Regions from separate parts of the Pseudoalteromonas sp. SCSIO 43095 genome, predicted to be linked through region 3. Evidence: predicted binding sites of a transcription regulator. Region 3 holds the regulator's gene; each other region holds the start of a gene.

Region 1 (6,318 bases), 360 kb from region 3:
GACGCTAGGGCTGATAAACAACATACTCCAGTGTTCATCTAACAAGCAGCGAAATACCACACCGGGCATATTGTTCATCAAGGTACGGTATTGTCGCTCTTTTTCAATTAAGCTTTGTTGTAACGCTCTTTGTTCAGTTAAATCGGTAATAAAGCCCACAAACAATGTTTCAGTTTGTAATTGCTTTACTTCACCAATCCCCAAGCGAATTGGAAATTGATGACCATTTTTATGTTTTGCCCACACATCGCGATTAACACCAATAACACGTTTTACCTCATGGTTTGTTGTATTTTTTAAAAAAGCATCGTGTTGATTCGCAATATCATCAGCCATTAATATTTTTACATTCTGGCCAATGACCTCATTATCTTGCCAGCCAAAAATTGTTTCTGCGGCTTTATTAAAGCTCAAAATAGTGCCTTTAATATTGATAGTAACGATGCCGTCAATGGCAGTTGATAAAATAGCATCAAGGCGAGACTCTTCAGCTGATTTTTTCCCCAACAGCATTCTGTAACGGATCATGCCATTGATGATCACAACCACCGCTGTTAATAAAAGCGTGGCGAACGACACACTAATAGCAATAAAGGTTAGATGTGATTGGTTTGTTTGCTCGTTAATTATCGGGCTTGTTGCAATAAATCGCGTAGCGGCCATGCCCATAAAATGCATACCAGCCACGGCAAGGCCAAGAATAAGGGCACAAATAATACGATTATGCATAGGCGTTAATTTTTTAAAGTGTGCTGGTAAATGAAAACGTGCATAAAGACTTATAAAAGACAGCAGCACTGCAACAACAATTGAAGCGCCAAACCATATTAGATCATAACGAAGTAAAGGACTTAATTGCATCGCGGCCATACCGCTATAATGCATGGTGCCAACACCCGCGCCAAATAAAAGAGAGCTTAGAATTAAATTGATAATACGAGGGCGAGAGCTATATGTTTTCAAACAAGAAAAAGCAATGGTACATGCCAGTAAAGCCGGTATAAACGATACAAAAGTGAGTGTGGGGTCGTATTCAATTGTAGTGCACAAAGAAAATGCGAGCATTGCAATAAAGTGCATGCTCCAGATCCCGCCGGCAAGGACTAAGGCTGCGGTTATATTGGCTAACTTTCGATAAGATTTAAAATGTGTATTATTTGCTAAATCGAGAACGTGCAAAGAAAAATAAGCTGCAAAAATTGCGGTGAGTATAGATAGTGTCACTAAACTTGGGTCGTATACACCATTAATAATTAGGCTTGGATCTGGTTCGTTTATAAAAAAATTAGCTAACATCAATCATTCACATAATAACTCTTAAATTCAGTCTAATATAAAATACAATAATAATCACAAGGTATTGAGTTATAAATAACAAAAGTAACGTAAGTGTTTTAAGCTCTAAACCATACTATTTATTGAGTAGCACTAAATGCATTGTTATTAAAATGGCATTTAGTGGGGATTATTTATAGATTAGCCGTTATGGTACAAGGTAAAATAAAACCCAGTGGTTAATTATAAATAGGCAGCATTCATTGTTGGATTACACTTTAAAGCGTAGTAAGCGAAGAAAAACAGTGGCTATCAAAGTTGCACAACGTGAGCTTACGGTATATGCGCCCCATTTTGTAACGAAAACACAAATTAATGAATGGCTGTTAAGTAAACAGGACTGGATTGATGCTCAGTTACATAAGCAACAAATTCAAGCCGATACACGACAGTTTCCACTCAAAACCCAGAGTATTAAATTATTTAATGAAGCTGTTAATGTGCAATTTGAAAACGCAGCACGCACTCAATGGCAGCAGCACAATGAAAGCCAAACGCTGTTACTGAGTATTTCTTCACGTGTAAAGCATCAAACGCAAATGTATCAAAGTTTGCTAGAACAGTTTTTGCATGAGAAATTAGAAAGTTATATTGAAATGCGAGTTAACGATTATTGTCAGCTGATGGGTGAAAAGCTACCGAGTAATATTCGTATTCAATTGTATAAACGTCGCTGGGGTAGTTGTAATCGCAGGCGTGAACTAACCTTCAACTTACACTTGGCAAGTGCACCGACATGGGTCATTGACTATGTGATTGTTCATGAATTAGCACATTTAAAATATTTAAATCACAGCGCTCAATTTTGGCAACTTGTGGGATTATTTTATTCAGATTATAAACAAGCAAGTAACTGGTTAAACAATCATGGTATGAGTTTACAGTGGGTATTTGAATAAAAAGAAATAAGGTAGAGAAGTGGTGGAGGGAGCTGGATTCGAACCAGCGAAGGCTGAGCCGTCAGATTTACAGTCTGATCCCTTTGGCCGCTCGGGAACCCCTCCACACTAACTGTTATTGCATTTGGCCCCACTTAACTTAGCCTAAGAAAAGTGGTGGAGGGAGCTGGATTCGAACCAGCGAAGGCTGAGCCGTCAGATTTACAGTCTGATCCCTTTGGCCGCTCGGGAACCCCTCCAATGCAACGCGGCAGATAATAGCAAACTTCTTATTTAAGTAAAGAAAAAAGCTAAAGAAAATTCAAATTTAGCCGATAAATACTTATTAATTAGTTAAATAGGCTAAAGTCTATGCAGATTGGTGATTTGTTAATCACGGAGAGCCAGTTAAAAACGAGGCTTAACGAAAGTGTGCACGAAAACCGCCGAGGCGAGTTTGCACTTTTATTAGCAATGCTCTCTCACGATGCACTCGATTTTAGTGAATTCCACCTACCCAAAAGTGACACTAAGCATTATCAAGCTGATGAAGATGCTTTGCGTAAACAATTTGGCGCAGGTCCAAAGCAGCCATTAGCGCCAGATACCTTTAATATGTTAATTGGTAAAAATAACACAGAGCTTTTAGCAAAAATGGGAAGCGCTGTAGGGATGAGTGATATAAAGTTAACTCAGTGCTTAAAGCCTGAGCCATTTAATATTCGTGATGATAAAAACCACATTCCACTGACTGTCATTGATAACTGTGAACTAGCAGTCCGTCGACGAATTCAAAATACCAACACCGAGCTATCAAACCCTCAAATGGATGCGGTGGCATTTTATGATGATTTACAAAATGAAGCTATCCACCAGCCATTACATTTGTTTAGTGCCTAACTATATGTGTTCAATTGCTGCTTTATACATGCCATTTGATTGTAATAAACTGAGTTTATAGTAGAAAGTAACTATTGATTTTATAGATGCCATTTGATTGTAATAAACTGAGTTTATAGTAGAAAGTAACTATTGATTTTATAGATGCTTTATTTTAATAACTGATTTAATATAAAAAAAGCATCCAAAATTTAAATGCAATTGCTATAATGGCGCAAATGGTATGACATTAAATGCCATTATCATTAAACCAAGGTAATTAGGAACGTAATGAAGAAAACATTCACGCTGAATCATGAGAAAATCAAATACCCTCGTATGGTTGATGCTGCAAAGCATGAAGTGAAAAAATATTTGAAAAGAGAACGTAATAAAACTTTACCTGTTGATGCCGACTACTGGGCATTTGATTGTAAGTTTGGTAACACGGTTGAAGAAGCCCAAGTGGTTCACGTTGCTGAAATTAACAATCACATCAGTGAAATTGAAAAGCAAGGTTTAACTTCTTTTTACTTAGAGATTTTAGCAAGACCTGCACAGCGTCAAGATTTCGATGAAGATGATGGCGAGTAAAACGCTAATTTGCGTTTAGTGTAGTTTTTGAAAATGGGCCTTGTGGCCCATTTTTTGTAGCTGTTATTTATACACTATGACACTTTTTATACTTTTTATTACTGCCGCAAGGGCACGTATCATTGCGTTTTACTTTAATATCGGCAACCGGTGTAATCTCACCATCAAGGTATCGCCATTGTCCATCTTCTTTAATAAACCTTGAATTTTCTGCCAACTCGCAATATAAATTTTGATAAAAGTAGTGAGCTTTAAATGTAACAAACCCTGTTTCATCATTATAACCAGAGTCTAATATGGTTAAGTTTATAAAACGGCAACTATTTGCAAAATCTTTAATTTCTGAAATTGAGTTTTCAGCTTGTTTTTCTTTTGCATAACTTTCACGAACAAAAACCGCGTTTTTAACAGCATAAGCACTGTAGCGTGCACGCATAAGTTGCTCTGGTGTGTGTGGCTGTTTGGTTTTTAAATGAAAAGGCTCGCAGCAATCAGCATAAGGTTGCTGACTGCCACAAAAACATAATAGGGCGTTAGAAGTCATGATAAATGTACTGTGTATTAAAACGCTAGTTTATCAAGCTTATTGCGTAAGTGAAATCTCAGAATGAGCGCTTTTTTTGCTAAAGCAATACAACTTAGTGCGCGTATGGCTCAAGTTTAATGATAACTGCGACAGTTGTTGGTTATTTATTATGTCAGTCCAGGTGATCACCGCAGCAAAATTTCCATTGTGAAGTGCAGAATTTAAAACATACTCTAAATTAACTAAATGTTTTTGACGAATAACCAGTAATTTACTGGTATCAATTGAGCATGAATCAAGTAGCGCTTTGCTCGGTACGTTATCTGGTGCTATTAACAGTGTCCATGCGTTTAGGCTGTTGTATTGGTGTAATACTTTTAATAACTCAAACGTTGCTGAAATTTCATCTTCAATTTGTATAACGTTAACACAATCTGATTGGTCATCTTGTTGATAGCTTTTAACTGTTCTTACGGTAATTGGCTGTAACATAATCTTCTCACTCACTGGGTTTTTATACAGTACATTCATACAGTAGTTTATACAGTTGTTTGGTGCAAGTGTTTTTTTGCTATTTTTTGTACAGTTATTCATCTTAAAACGCGACAGTTACTATAAATATATAAATAATCTATATATAACAATGGTTTAATTTTTATTGAAAGTTAATGCCCACAGAATTAATTTTAAGGCTGGGAACAAATAAATACAGATGAACAGGGGGTATACAGTAGTTTAAATTAATTAAGCGTGCTTGTTTTGGCTATAAACGCTTAATTAATTTACAGATGAAATGAGTTGCTGGGCAGTGAAATTATTTTTCGCTACTAGGAGGGATCAAATGTGAGAATTGTAACTGGTGAATTTGTTCATACAGGCTGGCTGCGTAGCATTGAGCATCTTTAAGTCGTTTGGTATTAATATGTTTTCGTATATCGCTCATTGCTTCTATGGCAGGTTCATAGCCTTGACTACCGGCTAAGCTAAGCCACGCAGCACCATGAAATACACTTTGCGGCACACCTTGTCCTTTTATAAAAAACAGCCCTAAATAAAACTGCGCGCGATAATTTCCTGCCATTGCTGCCAAACGCATCCATTTTGCGGCTAAGGCGCCTTGTTCATTTTTAAGGTAATAAAGGGCTTTATTTAATGTGTCTTGATCGGTGTTTTTAGAGCTCGCAGGGAGATTTGCATCGCTTGGTTGCGTTACAAAAGAAAGAATGTTGTCTAATTGTTGCTCTAAGTCTTGGCCACTTGGTGTCGTTTTGATCATGCTACTTCGTTTGTTATTTTAATCACTTAGCTAGTTTAGTATATAGCAAGGTAAAATGTCCTCTAAAAAGTTATTTTTATGCTAAAATCTCGCCACTTTTTACAACCACAAGTTTATTATGCTCGAAGCCTTATTCAAAATCCGTGCAAATGATTCTTCGGTTCGCCGTGAATGTATTGCCGGTATGACTACATTTATTACGATGGTTTATATCGTATTCGTTAACCCAGCTATGCTTGCTGAAGCGGGTATGGATCAAGGTGCTGCCTTTGTTGCCACCTGTATTGCAGCTGCAATAGGGTGTTTTATTATGGGTTTGTGGGCCAATTACCCACTGGCATTGGCACCGGGTATGGGATTAAATGCATTTTTTACCTATGGTGTTGTATTAGGTATGGGTTATAGCTGGCAAGCTGCGTTGGGTGCGGTATTTATGTCAGGGTGTATATTTTTAATTCTAAGCTTATTTAAGGTGCGAGAGTGGATTATTAATGCAATCCCTCTGGTGCTCAAGCAAGCAATAGCAACGGGTATTGGCGCATTTTTAGCTCTCATCGCACTTAAAAGTGCCGGTATTATTGTATCAAGTCCTGCAACACTGGTGCAGTTGGGTGATATTACCTCGCCGGGTCCTTTATTGGCTATTTTCAGCTTTTTTGTTATTGCTGCACTGCTTTATCGCGATTTTAAAAGTGGCGTACTGATCAGTATTTTACTAGTCACCGCGATTGCTGTGTCTATGGGGTTAGTGGAGTATCATGGTGTTATTGCAATGCCACCTTCTATCATGCCGACCTTTATGCAACTGGACTTTAGTGCCGCGTTTGAAC
Region 2 (6,318 bases), 1.5 Mb from region 3:
TGGTATGCATTTGGTCACGGCGGCCAGTCAGTATTTTATGCGGATAAGCTTGATGGCCCACATCCCAGACCAAACGGTCATCGGGTGTGTTGTATACATAATGTAATGCAACGGTAAGTTCTACGGTTCCTAAACCAGACGCTAAATGACCGCTACTTTGCGATACCGAATTGACTAAATAGTCACGCAATTCATGGCTAAATGCAGGAAGCTTATCTTGTGCTAACTCTCGCAAGTGGGCTGGTTCGTTCACCAAATCAAGTAATGGATACTTGCTGCTATCAAGTGTCATGGTTTTTTATATATCCTTCGCTAATATTAACCCTCCTCAAAACAAACGAGGTTTAAAAGGCGACTTAATATTCAGTAATAATTTTGTTCTAAGATTTAATACGGTTTAGCCATGTTTAATGGTCACGTTCAATTAAATAGTTTGCCAATGCCGCTAAATCTGTTGTGTCTGCGTCAATGTTAGCTAATGCCTCATGGGCTTGTTGTATTAAATTTTGTGCTTTTTGCTTAGCGCCTAGCATACCTAATAAAGCGGGGTATGTCGCTTTATTCGCTGCAATATCTGACCCTTGTGGCTTGCCTAAAGTAAGCGTATCGCCCTCAACATCTAAAATATCGTCATGAACCTGAAATGCAAGCCCTATAGCGTATCCAAAAGTTGATAAGTTATCTAAAGTTTGTTGGCTCGTATTAGGAGCACACAGTGCACCAAGAGTAATCGCACAATTTATTAGCGCACCGGTTTTAAGTTTATGAATACGTTCTAACTCATCAACAGTAATAACCTTATCGGTTGCTGCAATATCACGGCCTTGTCCGGCAACCATACCTTGTAACCCCGAAGCATGCGCTAATGCTGCGATCATTTTTAATTGTGCTTCAGTCGAGCATTTAAATTTATGCTTGGCAATAAGTTCAAATGCTAAAGTTTGCAGTGCATCTCCAGCTAAAATCGCTTGTGCTTCACCGTATACAATATGGCAAGTAGGGCGACCACGGCGTAAGTCGTCATCATCCATCGCAGGTAAATCGTCATGCACTAATGAATAACTATGAATGCATTCAATGGCTGCTGCCAGCACATCTAAATCACGTTTTTCAGCACCGAGCATTTTGCCTGTGGTATAAACCAAAAAAGGGCGTAATCTCTTCCCGCCATTCATTAGACTGTAATGTGTGGCTTCTTTTATGGTGTTGTCGCTTTCAAGTGGTTGTTCGAAATAAATGTTGAGTGTATTGACTACATCATCTTGAGCGAGCTTTATTTGTTCTTTTATGCTCACAATTATTCCAAATCGTTATCAAACTGAGTAAGCGGTGCTTTTTCGTCATTACCCATTAATATCGACACCTTTTGCTCAGCTTGTTGAAGTTTGCCTGAAGATGCGCTCGCAAGTGCAATACCTCGCTCAAATTGCTTTAAAGACTGTTCAAGCGATAAATCACCTTGTTCCATTTCACTGACAATTGTTGTTAGCTCTTCTAGTGCTTGTTCGAAACTTAAATTTTCAGGTTTTTTAGTCGCCATCTTTATTTTCAACTTACATAATAAATTTAGACGCCAATTTTAGGGGGAATGCTAAACTAGGTCAAAGAATGATATTGTTTTTTGATAGATAAATGCTGTTGATTGGGTTTTATTGCGTTTCAACGTTATTTTTTAAAATTATTAATTTTGATTAATTAGGTTGATTACCTATGTTGATCTAAAATAGGACTAATCGTAATTTTACCGTTTATCATAAAAATCACTTAAGTATTTCAGTATCTTGCCGATAAACAATTAATAACAACGCTTGCGAAGAAAAAATATAAAACCTTTGGAGGGAATGTGGATTTAGCAACCATTATTGGGATCCTTGGCGCAATTGGCTTAATTGTCATGTCCATGTTTATGAGTAGTAGCGGTGAAGTCGCTATGTTTTACAATACCCCTTCTGTGGTTATCGTATTTGGTGGTTCCCTTTTTATCGTTTTATCTAATTTTACCATGTCGCAATTTCTTGGCATTGGTAAAGTATGTGCAAAAGCGTTTATGTTTAAAATTGAACCCCCTGAAGCGTTAATTGAAAAGGCGGTTGAGCTAGCAGATTCTGCCCGAAAAGGCGGGTTTTTAGCCTTAGAAGAAGCTGAAATTCCAAATCCATTCATGCGCAAAGGCGTTGATATGCTCGTGGATGGGCATGATGCGGATGTAGTGCGTGCAACATTACAAAAAGATATTTCCCTGACGACGACTCGTCATGAAATGGGCGCAAGCTTATTTAAGTCGCTAGGTGATATTGCTCCCGCAATGGGGATGATCGGTACGTTGATAGGCTTAGTGGCTATGCTCTCGAACATGGATGATCCAAAAGCAATCGGACCTGCAATGGCGGTAGCCTTGTTAACAACGTTGTATGGGGCATTTTTGGCGAATGTTGTCGCCATTCCTATTCAGGTAAAACTTGAACTGCGTAAAGACGAAGAGGCCATGAATCAGCGCTTAATTTTAGATGCGGTATTAGGCATCCAAGATGGCCAAAATCCTAAAGTAATTGAAGGGATTTTGAAAAATTATCTAGCTGAATCAAAACGCACAGTCAATACTGAGGAATAATTATGTCAGATGAAGAGTGCAAATGCCCTCCTCCAGGGTTACCTGCATGGATGGGGACATTTGCCGATTTAATGTCGCTATTAATGTGCTTTTTTGTACTTTTACTCGCATTTTCTGAAATGGATGTACTTAAATTTAAACAAATTGCGGGCTCAATGAAGTTTGCTTTTGGTGTACAAAATAAAATAGAGGTAAAAGACATTCCAAAAGGGACATCTGTTATTGCTATGGAGTTTACGCCGGGTAAACCTGAGCCAACTCCTATAGAAACCATTCAGCAACAAACGGTTGAAATGACTCAACAAATGCTTGAGTTTCAGGCGGGAGATGAAAGCTCCGCAGGTGGACGTCAAGAACAACGTGGTGAAAAGCGAGGTGGTGAATCAAGCAGTACCTCAGAGGAAGTTGCTGCAGCTACGGCAGTGTCTGCTGCTGATCAAGAGCAAATAAATGACTTAGTTAAAAAAATTGCGCAACAGCTTGAAAAACAAATTATTGATGGGGCTATTGAGCTTGAATCTTTAGGGCAGCAAATCATAATTCGTATTAGAGAAAATGGCTCGTTTCCATCGGGGAGTGCATTTTTACAACCACAATTTAAACCTATCATTCAAGATATTGGCCGATTACTTAAAGATGTACCCGGTGAAATTACAGTGTCTGGTCATACGGATGATTTTCAGGTATCCAACGAGCTTTACATTAATAACTGGGATTTATCCTCTAAACGCGCAGTTGCGGTAGCGAGTGAATTACAAAAAGTTCCAGGTTTTGATAAAACCAGAATGATGGTGGTAGGGCGTGCAGAAACACGACCTTTAGTACCTAATGATTCCCGCGAAGATCGCAGACGCAATCGCCGTGTAGAAATATCTATTTTACAAGGTAAGGCAAAAGAGTCAGCGCCAATTGATGTAAGATAGAATGATTTGGCTATGTACCTTTTTTAGCGTAGAGTGCAACATTATTAACAAATGTAATGGGGCGAATATGTTGACTAAGTATTGTAGTATGCCTGGTAACGGCGATGGAACTGATGAAGATACAAAAGTTAAGTAAGGTTATTTAGTTTGCCTGAATGGTTTTTGTATTTTGTAAGTATATTAAGTAAAAGCTGGGTTCTTATTTTGAGTCCGGCTATTTTTATATTCTTTATCCTCAAAGATTATTTAGCTCTTAGGTTCGTTGTTATTACCGCCGCTTTTTTCTTATTTGGCACTGTGACCTACTCAAGTTTAATGGCGTTTGATGATGGTATTTATATATACCGTTACCTTGTATGGGCATTAACAGATATTACTTGGATGGCCCTTATTGCTTATTGGGGTCTTAAAGATAAAGTGCATTTGTGGCAATGTGTACTTGGCCAACTTGTGGTTATTGCTGCCCCTATTCTGCAATTGTTTCGTTTAGTAGATCGCCATCTTTGGGATTTATCGTATAGTACTGTTATGTATCAAACATTTATGCCCTTAATAAATATCGCTACTGTTGTTATATGTTATCTACCGCTTTTATATATTTTTGTTAATAAGCGAAATAAAGCTTTAAGCTTATAACGACAAAAATACCCCTCGTTTAAAATGATGTGCTAGACTACTGTTTATATGAACAGTGTTAGAGCTATGTTATGAAACTTTATATTGCTGAAAAACCCTCTTTGGGTCGCGCTATTGCAGACGCACTTCCTAAACCGCATAAAAAGCATGATGGCTATATTGAAGTGGCAAATGGTGATTGCGTATCTTGGTGCATAGGTCATTTGCTTGAGCAAGCAGAACCCGATGATTATGATGAGCGTTTTAAAAAGTGGCAGTTTGAACATTTACCTATTGTGCCTGAGCATTGGCAACTTAAAGCAAAGCCTAAAACTCGTAAACAACTCACTATTTTAAAAAAGCTAATCAAAAAAGCAACAACACTTGTACATGCTGGCGATCCTGACCGTGAAGGCCAGTTATTAGTTGATGAAGTTATAGAACAAGCAAAAATCAGCCAAGCAAAAAAACAAAATATTCAGCGTTTATTGGTCAGTGACTTAAACTTAACGGCAGTTAAAAAGTCAATAAATAGTATGCGTGCTAACCGTGATTTTATCTCTTTAAGTGTATCTGCTTTAGCACGGTCTCGTGCTGATTGGTTGTTTGGTATGAATTTAACGCGAGCTTATACGCTAGCTGGGCAAAAAGCGGGCTTTGGTAATGTGTTGTCGGTTGGGCGAGTACAAACACCTATTTTAGGTTTAGTTGTAAATCGTGATAATGAAATCGCAAATTTTGTATCCAAACCATTTTATGAAGTACTTGCTCATCTTGTTACACCTGAGCAGCAATCATTTACTGCTAAGTGGATACCGAGTAAAGCGTGCGAACCATATCAAGATGAAGAGGGCAGAGTACTTAATAAAGCCTTAGCCGAAAATGTGACTTCACGCATTGCTAATCAGCCCGCAAATGTAACAGCGCTTGAGCAAAAGCAAAAAAAACAAACCGCGCCTCTTCCTTATAACTTATCTGCTTTACAAATAGATGCTGCTAAAGCTTTTGGGATGCCAGCACAAAAAGTACTCGATATTTGCCAAGTTTTATATGAACGTCATAAATTAATTACCTACCCACGCTCAGATAACCGTTACTTACCGAGAGAGCATCACCAAGATGCACCTGCTATTTTAAAAGCGATAGCCGTAAATGGTGGGCAGTCAGTAGAGCTGGTAAATGAGGCAAATGCAAAACAACGTAGTAAATGTTTTAATGATGCAAAAGTGGCCGCTCATCACGCCATTGTGCCGACAGCTAAACAGTTAAAAAGTGTGAGTTTAGCCAATGATGAAGCAAAAATTTATCAGTTAATAAGTCGACACTATTTAATTCAGTTTTATCCCGACTACATATATAACGAAAGCAAAGTAGAGGTAACCATAGCCGGTGGTTTATTTAAAGCAAGTGCAAAGCAAGATGTAAGCTTAGGTTTTAAATTGCTCATGGGTAAGTCGGAACTTAAAGAAGAAGCTACATTACCTTATTTAGAAAAAGGCATGGCACTTACTTGTACTAAAGGTGAAGTGGTGCAAAAGCATACATCTCCTCCGGCTCATTTTACCGATGCAACCTTACTTGCTGCTATGACGGGAATTAGCCGTTATGTAAAAGACCTGCAAATCAAAAAAATATTAAAAGAAACAGATGGCCTCGGTACAGAAGCAACGCGTGCAGGCATTATTGAGCTGTTATTTAAACGTCGCTTTTTAAAACGTGAGGGAAAAGCAATTAAAGCAACTGAAACAGGTCTGGCATTAATTAGTGTATTACCAGAGGGATTATCAAGCCCCGACTTAACTGCAAAATGGGAGTCGAGTTTAAGTGATATTGCACAGCAAGCAATGAGTTATCAGCAGTTTATACAACCTTTATTAGCCGATTTAACTAACTTTGTAAGTCAAGCGGCGAACTGTAATAGTCAAGCATTTGCACTGTTACCTAAAACGTCACCTAAAAAGCGCTTTGCCAAACGTACAAAAAAAGCGCCGTATAAAAAGTCGAGTTATAAAAAAAGCCCTACGGTAAATTAATCGCAGGGCTTACATATAGCGTTGAAGGTTACTGATTGAATAGTGCCACAGCGGCGTTACTCATAGCCTTTATTCCTGTAGGCAGTGCTACTTTATAATCAGGCGCAAATTTACTTGAATGTAACGAGGGCAGTGT
Region 3 (6,318 bases):
TCATCAAGTAGGCTTTCGAATTCGTCTTCGGTTATTTCATCAACCTGAGACTCAGTACTGCTGCTATCTGGGCCGCTAAATAATTCATCAAAAGCAAACGGGTCTTCTTTAGCATCGTTGCTCGGTTGCTCTGCAACTGGTTCAGGCTCTACCGATAGAGTTTCCACAGAAGCTATATCTTCAACCACAGAATCGCCGGCAAGCTCTTCTGCTGTCGGTGGCTGCCCAAGTTTGTGAAGTACAGCAAGTAATTCTGGATCCGCAGGCTCTGGCTGGTCACGATTTTTAATCGTGGCAAACATTTCATTAATGGTGTCCAGTGCTTGTAAAATCACATCCATTAATTCAGAGTTAACTGTTCTTACACCTTGGCGCAGTAAATCAAACACATTTTCAGCACCATGACATGCATCAACAAGCTCTGTCATAGCCAAAAAGCCAGCGCCACCCTTTACAGTGTGGAAACCGCGAAATATTGCGTTTAGTAGCTCAGTATCATCTGGATTGTTTTCCAGTTCTACTAACTGTTCAGATAAAAGCTCAAGGATTTCTCCGGCCTCTACTAAAAAGTCTTGTAAAATATCTTCATCGACTTCAAAGCTCATGCAGTACTCCCCTATTAGAAGCCCAAACTTGATAATAGATCATCAACTTCATCTTGATCAGATACAACATCATTACGCGATTCTTTATCAATAATAGGCCCTTCGGGACCTGCTAGTGTTTGTGCAACAATGGGATCTTCTATTTTTTCTGGTTGTTCAGTGGGTTCAATCTCACCACCTTGCGCTGCAAATGCAGTTAAAAGGTGAATTAAACTTTCTTCAACTTCACGGACAAGTTCAATAACACGGCGAATAACCTGACCGGTTAAATCTTGATAGTCTTGAGCCATCAGCACATTAGTCATCAGCATTTGTAACTCATCGGTTTTGTGATGAGAACTGCTCATAAACTTATCAATACTATGGCAAAGTGATTTAAACTCACCAAGCTCTATTTCGCGGTTCATTAAACGATCCCACGTTGGCTTGATATCAGCTATTTCGTCAGCGATTTCTTGTGCTAATGGTAAGCTTGCTTCAACCGCATCCATTGTCTTATTGGCTGCGTTTTCTGTCATTTCCATGACATAGTTAAGGCGTTTTTTTGCGTCAGGGATGGCATCAGTGGTAATGTCTGTTAAACGCGTGTCTAACTCGAAACTTTTTAAAGCTTCGTGCAGTTGACGAGTCAACTTTCCCACCTCAGCAAATAAATGTGATTGCTCTTGTGAAGCTGTTTCTAAAATTAACTGATTCGCTTTATCTTGCTCACCATTTTCTAAAAAAACAACTAACTGGCGAGCTTGTTCTAAAGTAATCTGAGGCGCAGCAGGTGCTGACATAAGCCTCTCCCTCTCATTAACCTAAGCGTTCGAACACTTTTTCTAATTTAGTTTTCAATGTACTTGCAGTAAATGGTTTAACAATATAACCATTAACACCTGCTTGGGCCGCAGCAATTATTTGTTCTTTTTTAGCTTCTGCTGTAACCATTAAAACAGGAATATGCTTTAATTTTTCATCCGCTCGAATTGCCCTTAAAAGATCAATACCTTGCATGCCTGGCATATTCCAATCTGTTACAACAAAATCAAACGCTTGATTTTGCAACATAGGCAAAGCAGTTGACCCGTCATCTGCTTCTTGAACATTGGTAAAACCTAAATCGCGCAACAGATTTTTAATAATACGTCTCATTGTTGAGAAATCATCAACAACAAGAATTTTAATGTTTTTATCCAAAACATCCTCCAGTGAGGCCTGAACCTTTATTTACTTACTTCTAGTTTATCCAGTCATTGATTTTTGCTTTAAGCTTAATCATCGCCTGACCATGTATCTGACTTACACGCGATTCACTTACATCGAGTATATGCCCAATTTCTTTTAAATTCATCTCATCGTTATAGTACAAAGAAAGCACCATTGCATCTTTCTCCGGTAACGACTTTATTGCACTGAGTAAAGACTCATTAAACCGTTCATTTTTAACATTATTAAACGGTTTGTCTAGTGCTAAATCTTGGCCATGGGGTGTAATCACATCGTCATCTATACCAAGGTCTTCAATGCCTAACACTTTGCTTACATTTACATCGTTTAAAATATGATGATACTCATTTAGCGAAATTTCAAGTTTTTCAGCAACTTCACTATCTTTAGGTTCACGGTTTAAACTGTTCTCAAGCGCAACAATAGTCTCTGCAACCAAACGGCTTTTTCTGTGAACTGAACGTGGAACCCAATCGCCTCGGCGCATTTCGTCTATCATCGCACCACGAATACGAATACCGGCGAAGGTTTCAAAGCTTGCACCTTTGCTTGCATCAAAGTTTTTTGAAGCTTCAATTAAACCAATCATACCCGATTGAATTAAATCATCTAGCTGCACACTGGCCGGTAAACGAGCAATTAAATGGCACGCCACTTTTTTGACTAATGAGGCATGCTTTTCAACAATCATATTTAAATTCTGTGTTGACTGATATCCCATAACTCTATTCACCGGTATTGTCATTGTTAGTTACTAACTAGTTTCTCAATGAAAAACTCTAAATGACCCGAGGCTTGGCTAGGTGTTGGCCACTTAGCAATTTTTGTAGCCAGTGTTTTAAAAGCAATTGCAGCAGGCGACCCAGGAAAAATCTCAACAATTACTTTTTGGCGGCGCGTTGATTTGCGCATATTTTCATCATATGGAACCGTTGCAACCAACTCCATTGATATATCTAAAAATCGGTCGGTAACCTTTGAAAGTTTTGCAAACAATTCCTGCCCTTCGCGTAGACTGCGCACCATATTGGCAACAATTTTAAATTTATAAACGCCGTGCTCACGGCTAAGTACTTTAATTAAAGCATAGGCATCGGTAATTGATGTAGGCTCATCACATACCACCACAAGCACATCTTGCGCTGCGCGAGAAAAACTCAGCACCATATCGGAAATACCCGCAGCGGTATCAACAATTAAAATATCAAAGTCGGTGTTAAGTTCACTAAATGCACGAATAAGTCCAGCGTGCTCTGAGGGTGATAACTCAACCATACTTTGCGAACCCGATGTTGCAGGCACTATTTTTATGCCTGCGGGACCTTCGACTAAAATATCATCAAGTTCACATTCGCCCGATAAAACATGAGATAAATTACGCTCAACGCGCAGTCCAAGCATCACATCACAATTCGCTAATCCTAAATCAGCATCTAGTACAAGCACACGTTTGCCTTGTTGGCCTAACGCGATTGCCGTATTAAGGGATACGTTCGTTTTACCCACTCCACCTTTGCCGCCGGTGACAGCGATAACTTTTACGCCGTTATTATTATTCTTGCTCATTTTGCGAAGGCCGCTTGCTTGATCTAAAACTGTGTTAATCATACATCTCTACTGTGCTCGACGCCACTGATTGGTGTCGTGATTGTTGTGCTTTTATTCTTTTTAAATACAATTGCTCAGCTTTTTTTACTAGTTTTTCGGCATTTGCCACTCTAATATCTTCTGGTACTCGCTGACCGTTAGTAAGATACCCTATTGGGAGACGATTTTGAATCGCAATACTAATAATCTCACCTAAACTCAATGACTCATCAAGTTTAGTAAAAATACATCCACTTAGCTGTACTTTTTTAAAGTGCCTTACTGTTTCTTGCAATACATTAATTTGCGCCGTCGCACTTAATACTAAATAACTACGTATATCAACACGCTGATTACGCATCAAGGTGTTTAACTGCTCGGTTAAGCGTAAATCACGTTGACTCATTCCCGCTGTATCAATTAAAACTAGACGTTTATTTCGTAAATGATATAAAACTTCTGCTAATTCATTTGCATCTTTAACTTGTTTAACGCCACAACCTATAATACGACCATACGTTGCTAGCTGCTCATAAGCACCAATACGGTAGGTATCGGTAGTAATAAGCGCTACTTTATCGGCACCGTATTTTTGTGCACCCAATGCTGCCAGTTTTGCAACTGTGGTGGTTTTACCCACGCCAGTAGGTCCGACTAACGCAAAAACACCGCCTTGGCGAAGTATTTCGTTGTTCGTGGTTTGCATTTGATCTTCAACCATGTTCAATAAAGCTTTCCAGCCTTGTTGGCGAGACACGTCGTCTGGTACAAAACATGCCATTTGCTCAGCAACATTTTTCTCTATCCCCATACCGACTAAGCGGTCAATCATACATGCACGGGTCGGATCGCGACGTGCCATATCTTGCTGCATTAAACCTGATACTTGGTGCTCTAATAGTTGACGAATTGCGTTCATTTCTTCACGCATTGTGCTGATGTCACTGGATTCTTTATGCATTGTTTGCTGATCCGGTGCGCTAGGTGAATCTAAATCGTCAAAGCCACTGTCTAAGTCGTCAAAACCTAAGCTATCGGCTTGGGTGCGAGGACGCACTGGCGCGCTTTGTTCACGTTCAAACATATTTTTAGGTCGTGATTGCACAAGCTCTTGTTCTTGATAGTGGCCAGATGTGTCAATACCAGAGTGTGAAAACATTGAAGCAAGCTCTGCTGAACGAGGACGTGGAGACTGACGCTCTAGTAAGGCTTGTAAGCTATCTGCAACCTTTGCTTGTGGCTTAGGTTGAGCGCGTTGCGGTTCTGGTTTAACAAAATTATGTGAACTTTGCTCAGTATGTGCAAATGAAGCGCTTGCAGCAGGTTGACTTTGAGGCTGCTCTGGCGGTTTTGTCGCTGCTTTGTCGTAATCAACTGCAGCAACAATTTCAACGCCATTAGCTAGTTTTTTATTTGACATAATAACCGCATCAACACCCAACTCTTCTTTGACTTCTTTTAGTGCAGTGCGCATGTCTTTAGCAAAAAAACGTTTAATTTTCATAATTCAAACCCCTTTAAAATCTTATTGTTGGCCTACAGAGCTGACAATCTTGATCTGTCTTTCATCTGGTATCTCTTGATAAGACATCACCCGCAATCCTGGAATGGTGTATTTAACAAATCGAGATAACACAGTGCGTAACATTCCTGACGTTAGCAATATTGAAGGTTCACCGGCCATTTCTTGATTTTGATGCGCTTCATTCAATGATGTTTGAAGTCTATCAGCAAGCCCTGGTTCTATTCCGGCACCTTCATCACCTGCATTTTGAAGTGACTGATGCAACATCTGTTCCAACTCAGGCGCCAAGGTTATGACAGGGATTTCAGAAGACATACCAACAGCATCTTGAACGATTAATCTACGCAACGATATTCTCACTGCAGCCGTTAATACATCAGGGTCTTGGCTACGAGGGCCATACTCAACAAGGGTTTGAACAATTGAGCGCATATCTCGTATTGCTACCCCTTCATTTAATAAATTTTGTAGTACTTTAACGATGGTGGTTAGTGGTAATACCTCAGGTACTAGCCCTTCAACTAAGCGAGGGTGACTTTTACCTAACATATCTAATAAGTTTTGTACTTCTTCATGTCCGAGTAATAATGCGGCGCTATTAGTGAGTAACTGACTAATATGAGTGGCCACAACGGTTGCTGAATCAACTACGGTGTAACCTAAAGACTGTGCTTCATCTTTTTGAGCAGGTTTTATCCAAACTGCATCTAAACCAAACGCAGGATCTTTAGTTTCAATGCCTTTGATCGGGCCAAATACTTGGCCAGGGTTAATTGCTAGTTCATCGCCGTGTTTAAGCTCCCCCTCACCACTTGATACACCCATCATGGTGATGCGATACGCATTTGGATCAAGTTCAAGGTTGTCGCGAATATGTACAGGCGGTACTAAAAAACCCAGCTCTTGAGATAGTTTTTTACGCACTCCTTTAATACGGTTTAACAGCTCACCACCTTGTGATTGGTCAACCAAAGGAATTAATCGATAACCTACTTCTAAGCCAATAACATCAACTTGCTGTACATCATCCCAACCCAGTTCTTTTTGTTCTTGTTTAGCCGCAATCCCGGTACCTGAGGCTGCATTTTCAGCTTCTTCGGCCTCAGCAGCCGCCAATTTAAGTTTGTTTTGCTGGGTGTAGTATGCAAGGTAACCTAAAAGCGCCCCTAAACTTAAAAATGCAATATGCGGCATACCTGGGACTAAACCCATAGTGATGAGGATACCAGAGGCAATAAATAATGACTTTTCGTTACCTAATTGCTTCTTAAACTGATCGCCCATATTGTGCGATTCATTTTGACGGGTTACAACAATCGCAGTACCAATTGAAAGTAGTAATGAAGGTAATTGCGCTACCAAGCCATCACCAATGGTTAATAGTGTGTA

The links. Region 3 encodes FliA, which starts transcription of late flagellar genes. Its sites were predicted from a motif close to CTAAAGNTNNNNNNNNNNNNGCCGATA; they were not measured.
Region 1: a site for FliA is predicted at 2,525-2,551, ahead of LOC50_RS05060 (VC2046/SO_2500 family protein). Genes of this name have one in related genera too.
Region 2: a site for FliA is predicted at 1,764-1,790, ahead of pomA (flagellar motor protein PomA). Genes of this name have one in related genera too.

Annotation. Positions count from the first base shown of each region.
Region 1 is NZ_CP087995.1:1,042,818-1,049,135, forward strand. It holds gene LOC50_RS05040 (PAS domain S-box protein) at 1-1,296, opposite strand, end outside; gene LOC50_RS05045 (M48 family metallopeptidase) at 1,542-2,234, shown strand; tRNA gene LOC50_RS05050 (tRNA-Tyr) at 2,255-2,339, opposite strand; tRNA gene LOC50_RS05055 (tRNA-Tyr) at 2,389-2,473, opposite strand; gene LOC50_RS05060 (VC2046/SO_2500 family protein) at 2,586-3,113, shown strand; gene LOC50_RS05065 (DUF6172 family protein) at 3,384-3,686, shown strand; gene LOC50_RS05070 (YchJ family protein) at 3,754-4,230, opposite strand; gene LOC50_RS05075 (SulA-like leucine-rich domain-containing protein) at 4,270-4,704, opposite strand; gene LOC50_RS05080 (SEL1-like repeat protein) at 5,027-5,488, opposite strand; gene LOC50_RS05085 (NCS2 family permease) at 5,607-6,318, shown strand, end outside.
Region 2 is NZ_CP087995.1:2,161,750-2,168,067, reverse strand. It holds gene dxs (1-deoxy-D-xylulose-5-phosphate synthase) at 1-292, opposite strand, end outside; gene ispA ((2E,6E)-farnesyl diphosphate synthase) at 408-1,295, opposite strand; gene xseB (exodeoxyribonuclease VII small subunit) at 1,298-1,540, opposite strand; gene pomA (flagellar motor protein PomA) at 1,844-2,611, shown strand; gene LOC50_RS10220 (flagellar motor protein MotB) at 2,614-3,534, shown strand; gene LOC50_RS10215 (hypothetical protein) at 3,682-4,170, shown strand; gene LOC50_RS10210 (DNA topoisomerase III) at 4,242-6,182, shown strand; gene LOC50_RS10205 (M20 metallopeptidase family protein) at 6,211-6,318, opposite strand, start outside.
Region 3 is NZ_CP087995.1:682,941-689,258, reverse strand. It holds gene LOC50_RS03215 (chemotaxis protein CheA) at 1-605, opposite strand, end outside; gene LOC50_RS03210 (protein phosphatase CheZ) at 620-1,387, opposite strand; gene cheY (chemotaxis response regulator CheY) at 1,404-1,787, opposite strand; gene LOC50_RS03200 (RNA polymerase sigma factor FliA) at 1,828-2,538, opposite strand; gene LOC50_RS03195 (MinD/ParA family ATP-binding protein) at 2,565-3,425, opposite strand; gene flhF (flagellar biosynthesis GTPase FlhF) at 3,418-4,908, opposite strand; gene flhA (flagellar biosynthesis protein FlhA) at 4,930-6,318, opposite strand, start outside.